2 regions of the Pleomorphomonas sp. T1.2MG-36 genome follow, and region 2 is predicted to be linked to the other one. Evidence: riboswitches for the same ligand, from Rfam matches in the RefSeq annotation. Region 2 holds a riboswitch; the other holds the start of a gene.
What was found. Region 2 has a riboswitch for S-adenosylmethionine ahead of QQZ18_RS12880 (threonine aldolase family protein). Riboswitches for the same ligand answer to the same signal wherever they lie in the genome.

Region 1 (7,752 bases), 270 kb from region 2:
AATCGATTTCTAATCATTTAGATTCCACTTTACCGCGCTCAGGACTCGAAGTGCAATTTCACTAGTCTTTCCATAGGTATAATCCGATATTGCCCGCCACCGGATAATTTCTAGAGTTCTTCTGTCAAGTTTGATGGAAGGAAAGAAAAATGCGTGGCTTCGCAATGCTGGGTATCGGTCGGACCGGGTGGATCGAGAAGGAGACGCCCAAATGCGGACCGATGGACGCAATCTGCCGCCCAATTGCGCTAGCCCCTTGCACGTCGGATACGCACACCGTCTGGGAAGGAGCGCTGGGAGACCGCCACAATCTCATTCTTGGTCATGAAGCGGTCGGTGAAGTGGTCGAGGTCGGATCGCTGGTGAAGAGCTTCAAGCCAGGGGACAAGGTGCTTGTTCCGGCGATCACCCCGGATTGGAACTCGCTTGAGGCGCAGGCTGGCTATTCGATGCACTCCGGCGGAATGCTGGGGGGATGGAAGTTCTCGAACAGCAAGGATGGCGTCTTCGCCGAGTTCTTCCACGTCAATGACCCGGACGGCAACCTGGCCCATCTCCCCGAAGGCATCGAGCCGGCGGTCGGGACGTTGCTCGCCGACATGATGCCGACAGGCTTCCACGGCGTCGAACTGGCGGACGTGAAGTTCGGCGACAGCGTCGCGGTGATCGGAATCGGGCCGGTTGGCCTGATGAGCGTGGCCGCGGCAGCCATCGGCGGCGCCTCTCGCATTTTCGCCGTCGGCTCCCGCCAAAGAACCATGGACATCGCCATTGAGTATGGCGCCACCGACTGCATCAACTACCGGGATGGCGACATTGGCGAGCAGATTCTTGAGAAAACCGCCGGAAAGGGCGTCGACAAGGTAATCGTAGCCGGCGGCGACGTCGACTCGTTCATCCCGGCGACCAACATGATGAAGCCGGGCGGCACGATCGGCAACGTCAACTACCTTGGCTCCGGTGACTATATCAAACTACCGCGCTCCGGCTGCGGTTGTGGCATGGGTCACAAGAACTTCCGAGGCGGTTTGATGCCCGGCGGGCGGCTTAGGATGGAAAAGCTCGCCGCGCTGATCACGTCGGGCCGCATCGATCCAAGCAAGCTCATCACCCACAGGTATGAGGGGTTGGAGCACGCCGAAACGGCGCTGATGCTGATGAAGGACAAGCCGGCCGATCTGATCAAGCCGGTCGTCACCATCAACTGGTAGTGCAAGCATAACCTTAGGCACCGGAGGCCATCCGCTACATTGCGGGTGGCTTCTCGCGGCACGCCGGCAACGCACACCACAACAAAAACGACCAACCTTTAAAGCCGAGGCGATGGGCTGGAGCAAAGCCGCAGGATCGCGAGGGCAAGAGTCGTAGCCAGGTCGCCGAAAGGCGAGTGACACGGCAGTGACACGAGTGACACGGCAGCGAAAACTAAAGCTTTAAAATATTGATTTTATTGGAGAAATTGGAGCGGGTGAAGGGAATCGAACCCTCGTATTCAGCTTGGGAAGCTGCTGCTCTACCATTGAGCTACACCCGCGACGCGCCCTAGATCGCAGTCTCGCCCGGCGCTGTCAAGAGGCGCTTTGGGGGCGGAAATGCTTGGAGAGCTTCAGCCCCTGGGCCTGATAGTTCGACCCCATGCCCTGCCCATAGAGCGTGGCCGGCACCTCGACCATACGCTCGTAGACGAGGCGGCCGATGGTCTGCCCATGATCGAGAATGAACGGCACGTCGTGGCTTCGCACCTCGAGCACCGCGCGAGCACCCTTGCCACCGGCCGGCGCATGCCCGAAGCCGGGGTCGAAGAAACCGGCATAGTGAACGCGGAACTCGCCGACCAAGGGATCGATCGCCACCATTTCGGCGGCCGTTTCGGGCGGCACCTGCACGGCCTCGCGCGAGACGAGGATGTAGAACTCATCCGGATCGAGAATCAGCGACGTACGGCCGCGCGCCTTGATCGGCTCCCAGAAGTCGTCGATCTCCTGCGCCGCCTTGACGTCGACGTCGAGAACACTGGTATGCCGGCGGGCACGATAGCCGATCAGCGCGCCCTCTCCCGCTCCGGCAAGGTCGATGGACAGGGTCAGGCCATGCTCGAAGCGCGGCTCCCGGTCGACCAGGGGAAAGCGGGCATGAAGCGACGCCAGCGCCGCATCATCGAGACGCGCGTCGCCACGGCGGAAGCGAACCTGGCTGAGGCGCGAGCCCGTCCGGACCTTGATCGGGAAGGTGCGGGGCGAAATTTCGACCCACAGCCGCCCGTGATAACCGGCGGCGATCTGGTCGAAGGCGACGCCACGATCGGTGATGAGGCGGGTGAAGACATCGATGCGGCCGGTCGAACTCTTGGGGTTGGCCGAAGCGGACACCGCATCAGGCAGGGCGAGGGACTCCAGAACCGGAACGAGATAGACGCCGCCAGTCTCCAGAACCGCGCCGGCACTGAGATCGAGTTCGTGCAGGGCGAGATAGTCGAGCTTGTCCTCGACCGTGGAGCCGCCGCCCGGCAGAAAGCTAGCCCGAAGCCGGTAGGCGACCGGCCCCAGGCGCAGATCGAGACTGGCCGGCTGGATCTGGTCGGCATCCAGCGGTCGTGTCGACGCGATGGCGCCAGCGTCGAACAGGTCGCGGATGCGATGGGCAGGAAGAATGCCGGCGATCTCGGTCATGGGCGTGCAAAGCGTCCGGAAAGCAACATACGAGGCCGACGCAGGAAGGCGCGGCCGGACTTTTCGAAGCTCTAGCCTGTTTTGATGTCTATGGAAACTCGAAGAGGTATGGGAAGCGAAGAATGGCGCTCAGATGCCGACGGCGGGAGCCATTGCCCAGTCGCTCGGAACCGTCTCGGCATGCATGCTCTTGCGGTAGAACCGAACCCGCCCCTTGCCGCCCTGCTTGGCAGCGTAGAGCGCGGCATCGGCCTTGTGCAACAGGGCCGCGACATTGAGGCCATGCTCCGGCGCCAAGGCAATGCCGATGCTGACCCCGACGACCAGGGGACGCCCGTTGTAGTGATAGGGGCTGCTCAACGCAGCCAGCATAGCTTCTGCCCGCTCCTCGACCAGTTGGCGATCGTTCATCGGAATGACCATCACGAACTCGTCGCCGCCGAGCCGGGCCACGGTATCCTCCGTCCGGCAGAACTCGCTCAGCCGGCGCGCCACCCCCACCAGCACGGCATCGCCAGCGGCATGACCGGCGCTGTCGTTGACGTCCTTGAAGCCATCGAGATCGAGGTAGAATACCGCCGCCCTTGCCTCCTCACCGCGCTTCGCCGCGAGCAGGTGCTTCATGCGATCGAGCAGAAGCAACCGGTTGGGCAGACCGGTGAGCGGATCGTGCAATGCCTTTTCCTCGCTGTCGCTGATCAGCCGGACGGCACGGCGCGCAAAGAGCAGTACCACGGCGGTAAGGACGAGATAGGCCGCGAAGACCAACACGAGTCCCGGTCCGATGGCCTTGATGATTTGATCGCCGGGCAGGATGGGGTCCCAGACCAAGGCATCGGACATGGTTCCGTCCTGGCCCATCAGACGCAGGCGGCCGGGGCCGTCGCTCGTCTGGCCGAAGCCCGGTTCGAAGCTGAGGTTGGGCAGCATGAAGGTCTCGGAGAGGTGCCTGAGGCTGGCACGGTCGACGCGCCGGCCGATCGCCAGGACATAGCCGTTGTCGGCCAGCTCGTTCCGGTCCGCGATCTTGTGGATGCCGGTGACCGCGAACAGCACCGGCGTACCGTCCACCGCCATGAGCTGAGTGACGGTATCGCTGATGTGGCCGGCCCGCCAGCGCGCGATCAGCTGCCCGAAGGTAGGGGGCAGAACGCTGCGCGCCTCCACCGCCACGTCCCGGCCGCCGATACGAGAAAACAGCGTACGGTCGTCAGGATCGAGAACGAACAGGAAGGCGTCGGCCTGTTCCGCCGTCAAATGTTCGGCGAGCCAACCGGCATCGAAGGCGTCGATGACATGGGTCGCCGTCTCGTCCCGGCCAGCCATGCCGGACGCCATCTCGGACAGTTCGTCTGCGAAATAGCGCAGCGCGTTCTTCGCCGTGCGGTGCTGGAACTCCGTCGACAGGTAGTTTTGCTTGGACGACAGCATGAGCACGCCGGCAATGGCGCCAGCGAGCAGAATGGCAATCAGGCCGAACATCGGCAGGATCACACGCAAAAGAAATCGGCGATCAAGGCTGGCCGTCGGGTTCATCGGACCTCCGGAAACGCGGTCGCATGAACAATATCTTGAGCCCCATCAACCAATAATCAGTGGAGGTACGAGAATTATCTCGGTATGACAAACACGACCTTACGGGAATGAGCAGTTTCGCCGTGGCCGTTTGCGGCTTGCGGCGGCGCTGCGGCCGACTCTGCAACGCACCGCATCGGTTGCCGGCTTGACCTTTGTCCACGCATCCCATAGCGTTACAGGGATCGTGGTTCTTTGAGCCGACCGGCTTGCCGCCACGTTAAACAAGGCTGCTAAAAGGTCGGGACGGACATGTCGATTGTTGACACCCGGCTCGCCTCTGCGCAGCCGGGTTTGTTTTTTTCCGGTCTCCGATATCGAAGGACGAAGACATGACCAAGGTCAACTGGCATCCCGACACTGCCCTCGTGCATGGTGGCAGCCTGCGCTCGCAATGGGGCGAGACGTCCGAGTCGATGTTCGTGACGCAGGGCTTCGTCTATGACAGCGCCGAGCAGGCGGAAGCGCGCTTTCTCAATCTCGATCCGGGCTTCCAGTACAGCCGCTTCTCCAACCCCACGGTCGCCATGTTCGAAGAGCGCATGGCCCTGCTCGAAGGCGCCCCGGTGGCGCGGGCCACGGCGACCGGCATGGCGGCGGTGACGGCGGCCATCCTGTCGCAGGTTTCGGCCGGCGACCACATCGTCGCGGCGCGGGCGCTGTTCGGGTCCTGTCGCTACATCGTCGAAGACCTGGCGCCGCGCTTCGGCATTGCCTGTACGCTGGTCGACGGTCGCGACCTTGACCAGTGGCGGGCAGCGGTGCGGCCCAACACGCGCGTCTTCTTCTTCGAAAGCCCGACCAACCCGACGCTGGAGGTGGTCGATATCGCCGCCGTGGCCGAGATCGCCCACGCGGCCGGCGCGCGCCTCGTCGTCGACAACGTCTTCGCCACCGCGCTCTATCAGAAGCCGCTCGAACTCGGTGCCGACGTGGTGGCCTATTCGGCCACCAAGCACATCGACGGCCAGGGCCGCTGCATGGGCGGCGTCGTCCTGTGCGACGAGGAGTTCCTCGAGAAGTACCTGCAGGTGTTCCTGCGCCAGACCGGCCCGACCATGAGCCCGTTCAATGCCTGGGTGATGCTGAAGGCCCTCGAAACCTTCTCGCTCCGCGTAAGCCGACAGGCCGAGAGCGCCGCGAAGATCGCCGCCTTCCTTGAGGGACACCCCAAGATCGAACAGGTGATCTATCCGGGTTCGGCGAGCCACCCCCAGGCCGACATCTGCCGCAAGCAGATGACCGGCGGCTCGACCATGATCGCCATCGAGGTGAAGGGTGGCCGCGAAGGTGCCTTCGCCGCCGTGAACAAGCTGGGCATCATCAAGATTTCCAACAATCTCGGCGACGCCAAGAGCCTGATCACCCACCCTTCGACGACGACGCACCAGCGCTTCACCGAAGAGGTGCGGCAGGAACTCGGCATCCGCCAGGGTCTGTTGCGCCTGTCGGTCGGCCTCGAACATGCCGACGACCTGATCGCCGATCTGGAACAGGCGCTCGGCTGATCGTTCGATAATAACGCCTCCGAAACGAGTTCGGTGTAGACAGGGCGCATGCCGATCGACATGCGCCCCGCTCAGGCCCTCAGACTTTGGCACGATGTCTCGCTCGCCACCGTGCGCGAGAACGGCGCCGACCTGTCGCCGCGCCAGATCACCGTGCTGCTCACCGTCTATCTCGAGCCGCCGCCGCACACGGTGCGCGGCCTCGCCGAAAAGCTCGGCGTCACCAAACCGGCGATCACGCGTGCGCTCGACACCATGGGCGAACTGAAGCTTCTGGGCCGCAAGCGCGACGAGACCGACAGGCGCAACGTCATCGTTCATCGCACGGTGGAAGGGGCGCTGTTCCTCGAACGCCTTGCCGATATCATCGTGGACAAAGCCAGGGAGCTGCCGCGTTGACCACCGACCGCCGCACCACGTTCGCCCGCCCCGACCTCGCCGACGCCGCGCTTGCCGGTCACGTGGCGGCCGAGCGATATGCCGAGCCACGGCCGGCCCGGATCATTTCGCCGATCGCCGGTCTCCGGCGCGAGCCGCGCTTCGATTGCCCGCTCGACAGCGAGGCGATCCATGGCGAGGCGATCAACGTGCTCGATGTCGACGGCGAAGGCTGGGCCTTTGTCCGGATCGGGCGAGACGGCTATGTCGGTTACATGCCGGCCGAGGCAGTGTCCTTCTCGACGCCCGAGCCGACGCATGCAGTGTCGCAGGTGCGCTCCTTCGCCTTCTCGGGGTCCGACCTCAAGCTGCCCGTCGCCTACACGCTGGTTCAGGGGGCGCTCGTCACGGTCACGGGCGAAGTTGAGCGACGCAACCTCGTTTACGCGCTGCTCTCCGACGGTACGGCCACGGTGATGAAGCACCTCCGGCCGGTCGGATCGCCGCCGGCCGGCGATTTCGTCGCCGTTGCCGCCACCTATGTCGGCACGCCCTATCTCTGGGGCGGTTCGTCGAGCCTCGGCATCGACTGCTCGGGGCTCGTCCAGCGCGCCCTCGCCGAAACCGGCGTCGCCGCTCCCCGCGACACCGACCAGCAGGAGACCGGCGCCGGCGAGCCGGTCGACTGGAATGGCGATCCCGACGCGCTCGAGCGCGGCGATCTCGTGTTCTGGAAGGGGCATGTCGGCATCGTCGCGGGTCCGGACCAGCTGCTGCACGCCAACGGCTTTCACATGGCAACGGTGATGGAGCCGCTCGGCGGCGCCATTGCCCGCATCGCCTCTGGCGGTGTGCCGGTGACGAGCGTACGACGGCTTGCCGGCTACCGCGCCAAGGCGTGACGGGAACGGGTCGGAGCCCCCGTAGATCCGAGGACCGGCAGCCGAGGCTTCCGCCAAACCACAAGTTCGGCTAGCCTCGTGGGACTTTCATTTTCGCAGCCGCCGAGTGTGTCGAAGATGCGCCTATCAAAAACCTTGGTTGCTGCAAGCCTGGGTCTGCTGTTCTGCCTCGCCGGCCCGTTTGTCTCGGAACTCCGCGCCGCCGACGCCGACTATCCCCGGCTTGTGCCTCTCGGGACGGGGGCCACCGCCGGCGCGAGCCCGCCATCCATTCGCTTCGTGACCTCCGACGACTTCCCGCCGTTCAACTTCGTCGACGGTTCGGGCCTCATCACCGGTTTCAACGTCGAGGTCGCGAGAGCGATCTGCGCGCGCCTTACCATTCCCTGTACCGTTCAGGTCCGGCCGTTTCCTCTTCTTCTCGAGGCGGTGCGCGAGAACAAGGCAGACGCCATCGCCGCGGGCGTCGCCGATACGCCGGCCCTGCGCCGCCATCTGGCCTACTCCGTTCCCTACTTCAGGGAGCCGGCGCGCTTCGTCCGCCGCTGGCCGGCACTGGTGGAGCCATCGCCGCGCTCGCTGGCCGGCAAATCGGTGGGCGTCATCGCCGGCAGCCGTTATGCCGATTTCATCGGCGACTTTTTCCCTACCTCCAAGCTTCGTCCCGCGACCACCGAGGCCGAGCTGTTCTCGCTCCTCAAGAGCGGCGAGGTGGATGCC
Region 2 (7,752 bases):
CGCAAGGTTCACGTGAAAATTCCGACGCTCTGCAAGCATCCTGACCTTGAGGCGACCGGTGCCTGCGGCATTTGCATCGTCAAGGTGAAGAACACCGGCAAGATGCTGCGCTCGTGCTGTACCCCCCTCGACGAGGGAATGGACATCCTGACCGAGACGCCGGAAATCGTCGATGTGAGGCGCGGCGTGTTGGAGTTGACGCTGTCGCGTCATCCCAACGAGTGTCTCACCTGCCTTCGCAATCAGAACTGCGAACTGCAGGCCCTCGCGGCCGACTTCGGCATGGCCGCCTCCGAGCTGCCGAACATCGTGCCCGACCTGCCGCTCGACACCTCAACCCGGAGCATCGTGCTCGATCCGCGCAAGTGCATCTTGTGCGGCCGCTGCATCACCGTCTGCCAGCAGCACCAGAACGTCTGGGCGCTGAGCTTCCTCAATCGCGGCTTCAAGACGCGCATCGCGGCGGCAGGCGACATTCCGCTGGCCGACTCGCCCTGTGTGCGTTGCGGTCAGTGCTCGGCCCATTGCCCGACAGGCGCCATCGTCGAATACGACGAGACGGTCGTCGTCTGGAACAAGCTGCAGGATCCGGAGACCTACTGCGTGGTGCAGATCGCGCCGGCCGTTCGTGTCGCGGTCGGCGAGGCCTTTGGCTTCCCGATCGGCGCCAACCTGACCGGCAAGATCTACGCTTCGCTGCGCCGGATGGGGTTCAAGGCGGTGTTCGACACCAACTTCGGCGCCGACCTGACGATCATGGAGGAGGCCTCCGAGTTCAAGAACCGCCTGCTTGAGGGAACGGGTGCGCTGCCGCTGATCACCAGTTGCTGCCCCGGCTGGGTCGATTTCATGGAGAAGTTCCATGGCGACATGATCGACCATTTCTCTAGCTGCAAGTCGCCGCACGAAATGGTCGGCGCTCTCTCGAAAACCTACTACGCCGAGAAGATGGGTGTCGACCCGGCGAGGATCTTCGTGGTGTCGGTCATGCCCTGCACGGCCAAGAAGTCCGAGATCATCCGCTCCAAGGAGATGAGTTCCTCGGGCTATCAGGACGTCGACGTGTCGCTGACCACGCGCGAGTTCGCCCGCATGATCAAGCAGTCGGGCATCGACTTCGTGACCATTCCCGAAGAGCAGCCCGATCACATGCTGGGCGCCTACACCGGCGCCGGCACCATCTTCGGCGCCACCGGCGGCGTCATGGAGGCGGCGCTTCGCACGGCCCATTACTACGTCACCGGGCATGATGCGCCGCGCGTCGACTTCGAGATGACGCGCGGTCTCGAAGGCGTCAAAGAAGGCAAGCTCAACGTGGCCGGCAAGGAGATCCGCGTCGCGGTGGCCCACGGCCTCGCCAACGTCGAGCAGGTGATCGAAAAGGTGCGGGCCGCCCGCGAGGCCGGCGAGGAGCTGCCCTATCACTTCATCGAGGTGATGGCTTGCGCCGGTGGCTGCGTCGGCGGTGGCGGACAGCCCTATGGCGCCACCAACGAACTGCGCACCAAACGGGCCGCCGGGCTGTATCAGGAGGATCAGGCCGGGCTGTGGCGGTGTTCGCACCACAATCCCTACATCAAGGAGCTCTACGCCGAGTTCCTTGGCGAGATCGGCGGCCACAAGGCCCACGATCTTCTTCACACCGGCTATCAGGTTCTGCCGGAGTACAAACGCTAGGTTGGGTGCCCAAGCTTGCATCGACTGCCGCGCCACAAGGGACTGGCGCGGCAGTCTTCTGTTTTTCGTCTATCTCTCTTTGCCCGAAAAGATAACGGCAATCCGCTTGCCGGCTTCGGGTTTCGCGATCACGCCGGCAAGGCCGGCCGTGCCGGTCGCCGAAGCCGCGATATCGGTGTGCATGCGGCCGGCCCTGTGCGCCGCCGCGACCTGCGTCTCGTCGACCACCACGGTCGATCCGCCGCTTGCCCGCAAGCCCTCGGCGATCGCCCACCAGTCATAGGTCTCGTCGTCGAGGATGCCGTGCGCCAGGCTGGCCGGGGTCGTTTCCCATGGCCACATGAACCTGGATCGCGTCTTCGCCGCCACCGCGAGGTCGATGCCCCCAAGGCGCTCCCAGGCGCGGGCCAGAGGCGCGCATCCAGCCGTCTGGACGGCGATCAGCCTGGGAAGCGAGGACAGCAGCCCGTTCGCGCGGGCGAGCGCCAAGCCCTGCGCCAGCGCGCTGGCCAAAGCGCCACCGCCCACCTGGACGAACAGCGCATCCGGCACCGTGCCGATCCGATGGAACTCTTCCGCCATTTCGAAGGCCAGCGTGCGGCCGCCCTCGATCGCCAGCCCGTTGTCGGTTCCCTGCACGCCGAAGGGGATGGCGCCGGCGGCCACCGCCTCGCGGAAGCGCAGATAGCAGGGATCCCCGGTCTCGCCGGGGCGTCGCTCGCAGATGGTGATCTGGGCGCCGAGCTCCCCGAGCCTCGTCCTCACGGACGCATCGGCGTCGGGGGGGATGAACACGTCGAGCGGCCAGTCGGCGGCCCGCGCCACGACGGCGGCGGCGAGCGCTGCGTTGCCGCAAGAGGCGATCGCCAGACGCCTGGACCTGAGGGTCTCGCCGGCCGGCAGCCTGGCTGCTTCCAGAACGCGCAGATAGAGCATGACGCCCATCAGGTGGCGCGCCTTGTGGGAGCCCGAGACGTTGCCGGTCTCGTCTTTAACGAAGAGCGGTCCCAAAAGGCCTATGGCCTCCGCGAGAGCAGGCCGTTCGGCCATCGGCGTGACGCGGAAGCCGTGTCCGTCGACGGCCGTCAGCGCGTGGTCGAGCTGGCCGACAAGATCGATCCAGGCCGTGTCGGGCAGGCCCGCTTCCCGCGCCAGCCGATAGGGCGACAGCCAGGCGCGGTAGCGCAGGAACGGGTCGGTTTCGCTGCCGATCGAGGGCGACACCGCCTCGCTGTCGACCACGAGAACGTGGTCGATGTCATCGCCGCCGACACGGTCGTTCGGGCAGCGAAACGCCAGCTGAAGGCCGGCGTCGACCTTGGCGCCACAGCCGTGGCAACGAAACCCGACCATGGCCTAGAGGCCCAGCGTCTTGGCGACGCCGCTCTTGGCGTTGACGTCGGCGATCATCTCGTCCCAGGCGGGCACGAGATCGAGCAGACCGTCCCAGTAGGACTGCTTCGCGCGGGCCTTGAACTCCTCGATGGAGACGCCTTGCTGCTCCACCCAGGTGAAGTAGCCGAGGTTGAACACGCGCTTGCGGTCGACATAGGTCATTTCAAGAAGGTCGCTGGTCGACGCGGCGGCCAGCGAGCGGCCCCAGGTTTCACCGGCGGCGACCGCGTCGAAGCGGTTGCCGAAGTCGCGCTTGACCACCTTGTCGATCTCGCTGCCATACATGGCGGCGCCGTCGGTGGCCAGCGTGACGATGACATCGTCCGGCCCCATGTCGTAATACTTGGCGGTTTTGATCGCCGCGAGCATGTTGCAGATCGACGACAGGCCGAGATTGCTGAGGTCGGCGACCAGCTTCGGGTCGATGCCGCGCCGCTCGATCAGATAGTTGCGGCCAACCTCGGTGTTGAACAGCACGATCAGCCTGTCGGTGTCGCTGTCGCTGACGCCGGCCACCATGTCGGTGTTCATGACGTTGTGGATGTAGGGCACGTGCTTGTCGCCGATGCCCTGGATGTTGTGCTCGCCGAAGCCGTTCTCCAGGAGCGTCGGGCACTCGGTCGCCTCGACGACGACGATCTTGGTGCCGTGATGCTCTTTGAGGTGGTCGCCGGCCGCCAGCGTACCGCTCGACCCGGACGCCGACACGAAGGCCGCCAGCTTCGAGCCCGGACGATCCTTGGTGAGGGCCTTGAACAGCGTCTCCAGCGCCGCGCCGGTGCAGGTGCGATGGACGAGATAGTTACCGAACTCGCAGAACTGGTTGAAGATGATGTTGTCGGCGTCGCTGTCGAGGCGGGCGCACTCGTCGTAGATTTCCTTGACGTTGCTCTCCGAGCCCGGCGTCTTTATGACGTCGGAGCTGTCCACCACCCACTTGTCGAGCCAGTCGAAGCGCTCGCGGCTCATGTTCTCGGGCAGCACGGCCACGCCATGGCAGCCGAGAATGCGCGAGATGGCGACGCCGCCGCGGCAGTAGTTGCCGGTGGACGGCCAGACTGCCTTGTGATGGCTCGGGTCGAACTGTCCGGTGACGAGACGCGGCACCAGACAGCCATAGGCGGCGAGCACCTTGTGGGCGCGGATCATCGGGAAGCGGTTGCCCAGCGCCAGCACGATGCGCGCCTTGACGCCGGTAAGCTCGCTCGGGAGCTCGACGTGGACGGGCACGTCGGTCAGCCCGCTGCGGGCCGCGTCGTTGAACCAGTGGACACGGAAGAGGTTGAGCGGATCGGCGACATCGGGGTCGACGCCGGCGAGACGCGCGCGGATTCCGTCGGGAATGGCCGCCGGGTTGGCAAGCTGTCCCAGCGTGGGCAGCAGGACGCCCTCCTGTCCGAGACGGGCGATGGTCCGGTCCAGAACCTGAGTATCGACGACATTCCGCTCCAAACCTAACCGCGCCATGTTCTGTGTCCCCTTGCTCGTTCTTGATGGCCGACTGCGCGCTTTGGCAGTGCCGAGCCACGTGTTCCGTCTGCCGATGGCAATGCCCTCGGCAAACCATGCCTGTCACGGTCCACAATGGCGCAGTTCCGCAAGCGGCGACATGATATGCCGCAAGCCCTGTTCCTCACGGAAAGCGCAGAAATTAGGAGGCCGGCCGTCGCGACACGAACATGGAATAGGCTGGAAGCTCAGCGCGCGCAACGGCCTACGCTGTGTCCCGTATGGGAGCCGCCGGACGGAAAAGCGAGTGCAGATGCCATCCGTTTGTCTTCAGGCACCGACAAGCAGTTGCCGAGCTCAGGGCAGGGTGCTAATTGCCATTGATGCATCAAGAGTCGGGGAGACGCCCGACACCAACCTGCTCCCGGGCAAGGTGGTGCTCCTCGCAAGAGGGGGATGTGGCCGACCGGCAACCAACGGGACATCAGCCACGCGCGTCGCTCCGCTTCATCGGGAAGAGAGGACGTTGACGTGACCAGTTCCGCCCAGCAGTTCGCAAGCGACAACTACGCCGGCATATGCCCCGAGGCCTGGGCCGAGATGGAGCGCGCCAATGGCGGGTCGGCCATCGCCTATGGCGACGACGAATGGACCGAACGCGCCGCCGACGCCTTCAGGCGCCTGTTCGAAAAGGACTGCGAGGTCTTTTTCGTGTTCAACGGCACGGCGGCCAACTCGCTGGCGCTCTCGGCCCTCTGCCAGTCGTACCACAGCGTCATCTGCGCTTCGTCGGCGCACGTGGAAACCGACGAGTGCGGGGCTCCCGAGTTCTTCTCCAACGGATCGAAGCTGCTCGTTGCGCCGCCTACGGCGACCAAGCTGACGCCGGCCATCATCAGGGCCATGGCCACCAGCCGTTCCGACATTCACTTCCCCAAGCCCAGGGTGGTGACCATCACCCAGCCGACCGAGACCGGCCTCGTCTACAGCATCGAAGAGGTGCGGGCCATTGCGGCGGCTTGCCGGGAACTGGGGCTCAAGCTGCACGTGGACGGCGCTCGCTTCGCCCATGCCTGCGCGGCGCTCGGTTGCTCGCCGGCCGATCTCTCCTGGAAAGCGGGCGTTGACGTGCTCTGCTTCGGCGGCACCAAGAACGGCATGGCGGTCGGCGAAGCGGTCATCTTCTTCGACAAGGCTCTGGCAGAAGACTTCGACTATCGCTGCAAACAGGCCGGGCAACTGGCGTCGAAAATGCGGTTCCTGTCGGCTCCGTGGGTCGGCATGCTGGAAAGCGGCGCCTGGCTTCGCAACGCCCAGCACGGCAATGCCTGCGCGGCGCGCCTGGCGGCGGCCATCGCCGCTGAGCCCGGCATCCAGTTTCTCTTTCCCGTGGAGGCCAACTCGGTGTTCCTGAGCGCTCCCGAGGCCGTGCTGAACGAGCTGCGCACGAGAGGTTGGCGTTTTTACACCTTCATCGGCGGCGGCGCCCGCTTCATGTTCGCCTGGGATGCCGATCCGGCGCGGGTCGACGAACTGGCGGCCGATATTCGATCCGCCACAGCCGCCGGTTAAGGCTTGGTCCTCCTCGCTGCGCGGACGCGGCTCTCAACTCCGCAGGCCGTTCAGCACCTCGGCGAGAACGGCGGCGCAGTCGGACCGGGACATGCCTTCGGACACGGCCAGCGCGGCGCGATCGAAGGTGGCGCCGAGCAGCGTCACGAGGGCTGCGATCGGCAGCGGCCGGATTGCCCCGGCGGCAAGCGCCGCCTCGATCCCCTCGCGCAGCGTCCGTCCGGCGTGCTCGGCATCGATCGCCGCCGCATCCGCCGGCCCCAGCACCGCTGGCGCCTCGATCAGCAGCAACCGCGACCGGCCCGGCTCGGCCATGGCGTCGAGATAGGCCTCGCCGCCCGTCACGAGATCGGCCACCGGGTCATGGCCTCCTGGAGCCGAGCGCTCGACAGCGTCCGCCACGGCTCGACTCTCGGCAACCACGACGGCGCGGAACAAGGCCCGCTTGTCGGCAAAGTGATGATAGAGCGCCCCGCGTGTCATCCCGGCCGCCGCGACGAGGTCGGGCGTGCCTGTTTCCGCGTAGCCTCGATCCACGAACAATTGCCGTGCAACGGCGATCAGGGTGGCCGTGGTGCCTTCGCTCCGCTCTCTGTTCGTACGCCGCTCTTGCATACATGCAGCCTGTATGTTATTTCAATTTACATACAGACTGTATGTCTGTTCCAACTTGGAGGCAACCCATGCACACGACCAGCGTCTATCCAGTCCTGATGACCGATCGCGTTGCGGCGACGACCGCCTTCTATCAGGATCATTTCGGATTCCAGCCGATGTTCTCGGCCGACTGGTACGTCCATCTCCAGTCGGCGACCGACCCATCCGTCAATCTCGCCATTCTCGACGGCAACCATGCAACGATTCCGGAGGTTGGTCGGGGGCGCGTTTCCGGGATGATCCTCAACTTCGAGGTAGAGGACGTCGATGCGGAGCATGCCCGACTTGCCGCAGCCGGCCTGCCGGTTCTGCTGCCGCTGCGCGATGAGGATTTCGGGCAGCGTCACTTCATTACGGCCGATCCGAATGGCGTCCTGATCGACATCATCACGCCGATCCCGCCCAAGGGCGAGTTCGCCGCCCTCTATCAGCCGGATGCGCTGCCGGGCTGATCGTCCGTGACCGATGCCCGATCATCCCACTCGACACCGGTCGTCGGCAAGCGAAGCCGGCGACGGGTGGTCTGATCAGCCAGCCAGGCGCGCCAGCGTGGATTCTACGTCATCCAGCAGGGTCATCCAGGTGTCATCGTCATCGACGCCGACGATGCGCAACAGGAACAGCCCCTCGACCGCCAGGAAGGCGACGCGGGCCGCCTGTTTGTCCGGCGTTCCGGCTCCAAGCCGCTCGAACATGGCGTGGTACCACTCTCGAACTTCCCGCAGGTTTTCGGGGTTCCGCATGTAGGCGATCATCAGCCCGGCCATTTTGGCATTCATCGCCTCTTGCGAGGCGCGCATCGCCTGGATGTAGCGGCGAACGAACGCCACCGCCGTGGTCGGTTCATCCTCCTTCAGCATCTCATCGAACTGATTGGTCCAACGATCGATCAGCGCACGAACCAGGTCGTCCTTGGATGCGAAGGAGTATTGCACGCCGCCTTTGGACACGCCGGCCGACCGCGCCAACGCCTCGATCGTCAGCCCCTTCGCGCCGTCGCTG

Region 1: another riboswitch for S-adenosylmethionine. It lies ahead of QQZ18_RS14155 (O-succinylhomoserine sulfhydrylase); the one in region 2 lies ahead of QQZ18_RS12880 (threonine aldolase family protein).

What each region holds. Positions count from the first base shown of each region.
Region 1 covers NZ_CATNLY010000023.1:572,672-580,423, forward strand. The annotation lists gene QQZ18_RS14135 (NAD(P)-dependent alcohol dehydrogenase) at 150-1,211, shown strand; tRNA gene QQZ18_RS14140 (tRNA-Gly) at 1,461-1,534, opposite strand; gene QQZ18_RS14145 (2'-deoxycytidine 5'-triphosphate deaminase) at 1,569-2,669, opposite strand; gene QQZ18_RS14150 (diguanylate cyclase domain-containing protein) at 2,799-4,205, opposite strand; SAM riboswitch at 4,422-4,501, shown strand; gene QQZ18_RS14155 (O-succinylhomoserine sulfhydrylase) at 4,577-5,752, shown strand; gene QQZ18_RS14160 (MarR family transcriptional regulator) at 5,801-6,151, shown strand; gene QQZ18_RS14165 (C40 family peptidase) at 6,148-7,032, shown strand; gene QQZ18_RS14170 (transporter substrate-binding domain-containing protein) at 7,150-7,752, shown strand, end outside.
Region 2 covers NZ_CATNLY010000023.1:300,856-308,607, reverse strand. The annotation lists gene QQZ18_RS12895 (NADH-dependent [FeFe] hydrogenase, group A6) at 1-1,677, shown strand, start outside; gene QQZ18_RS12890 (PLP-dependent lyase/thiolase) at 1,747-3,030, opposite strand; gene QQZ18_RS12885 (pyridoxal-phosphate dependent enzyme) at 3,034-4,539, opposite strand; SAM-I-IV-variant riboswitch at 4,902-5,008, shown strand; gene QQZ18_RS12880 (threonine aldolase family protein) at 5,053-6,093, shown strand; gene QQZ18_RS12875 (TetR/AcrR family transcriptional regulator) at 6,127-6,708, opposite strand; gene QQZ18_RS12870 (VOC family protein) at 6,777-7,202, shown strand; gene QQZ18_RS12865 (TetR/AcrR family transcriptional regulator) at 7,278-7,752, opposite strand, start outside.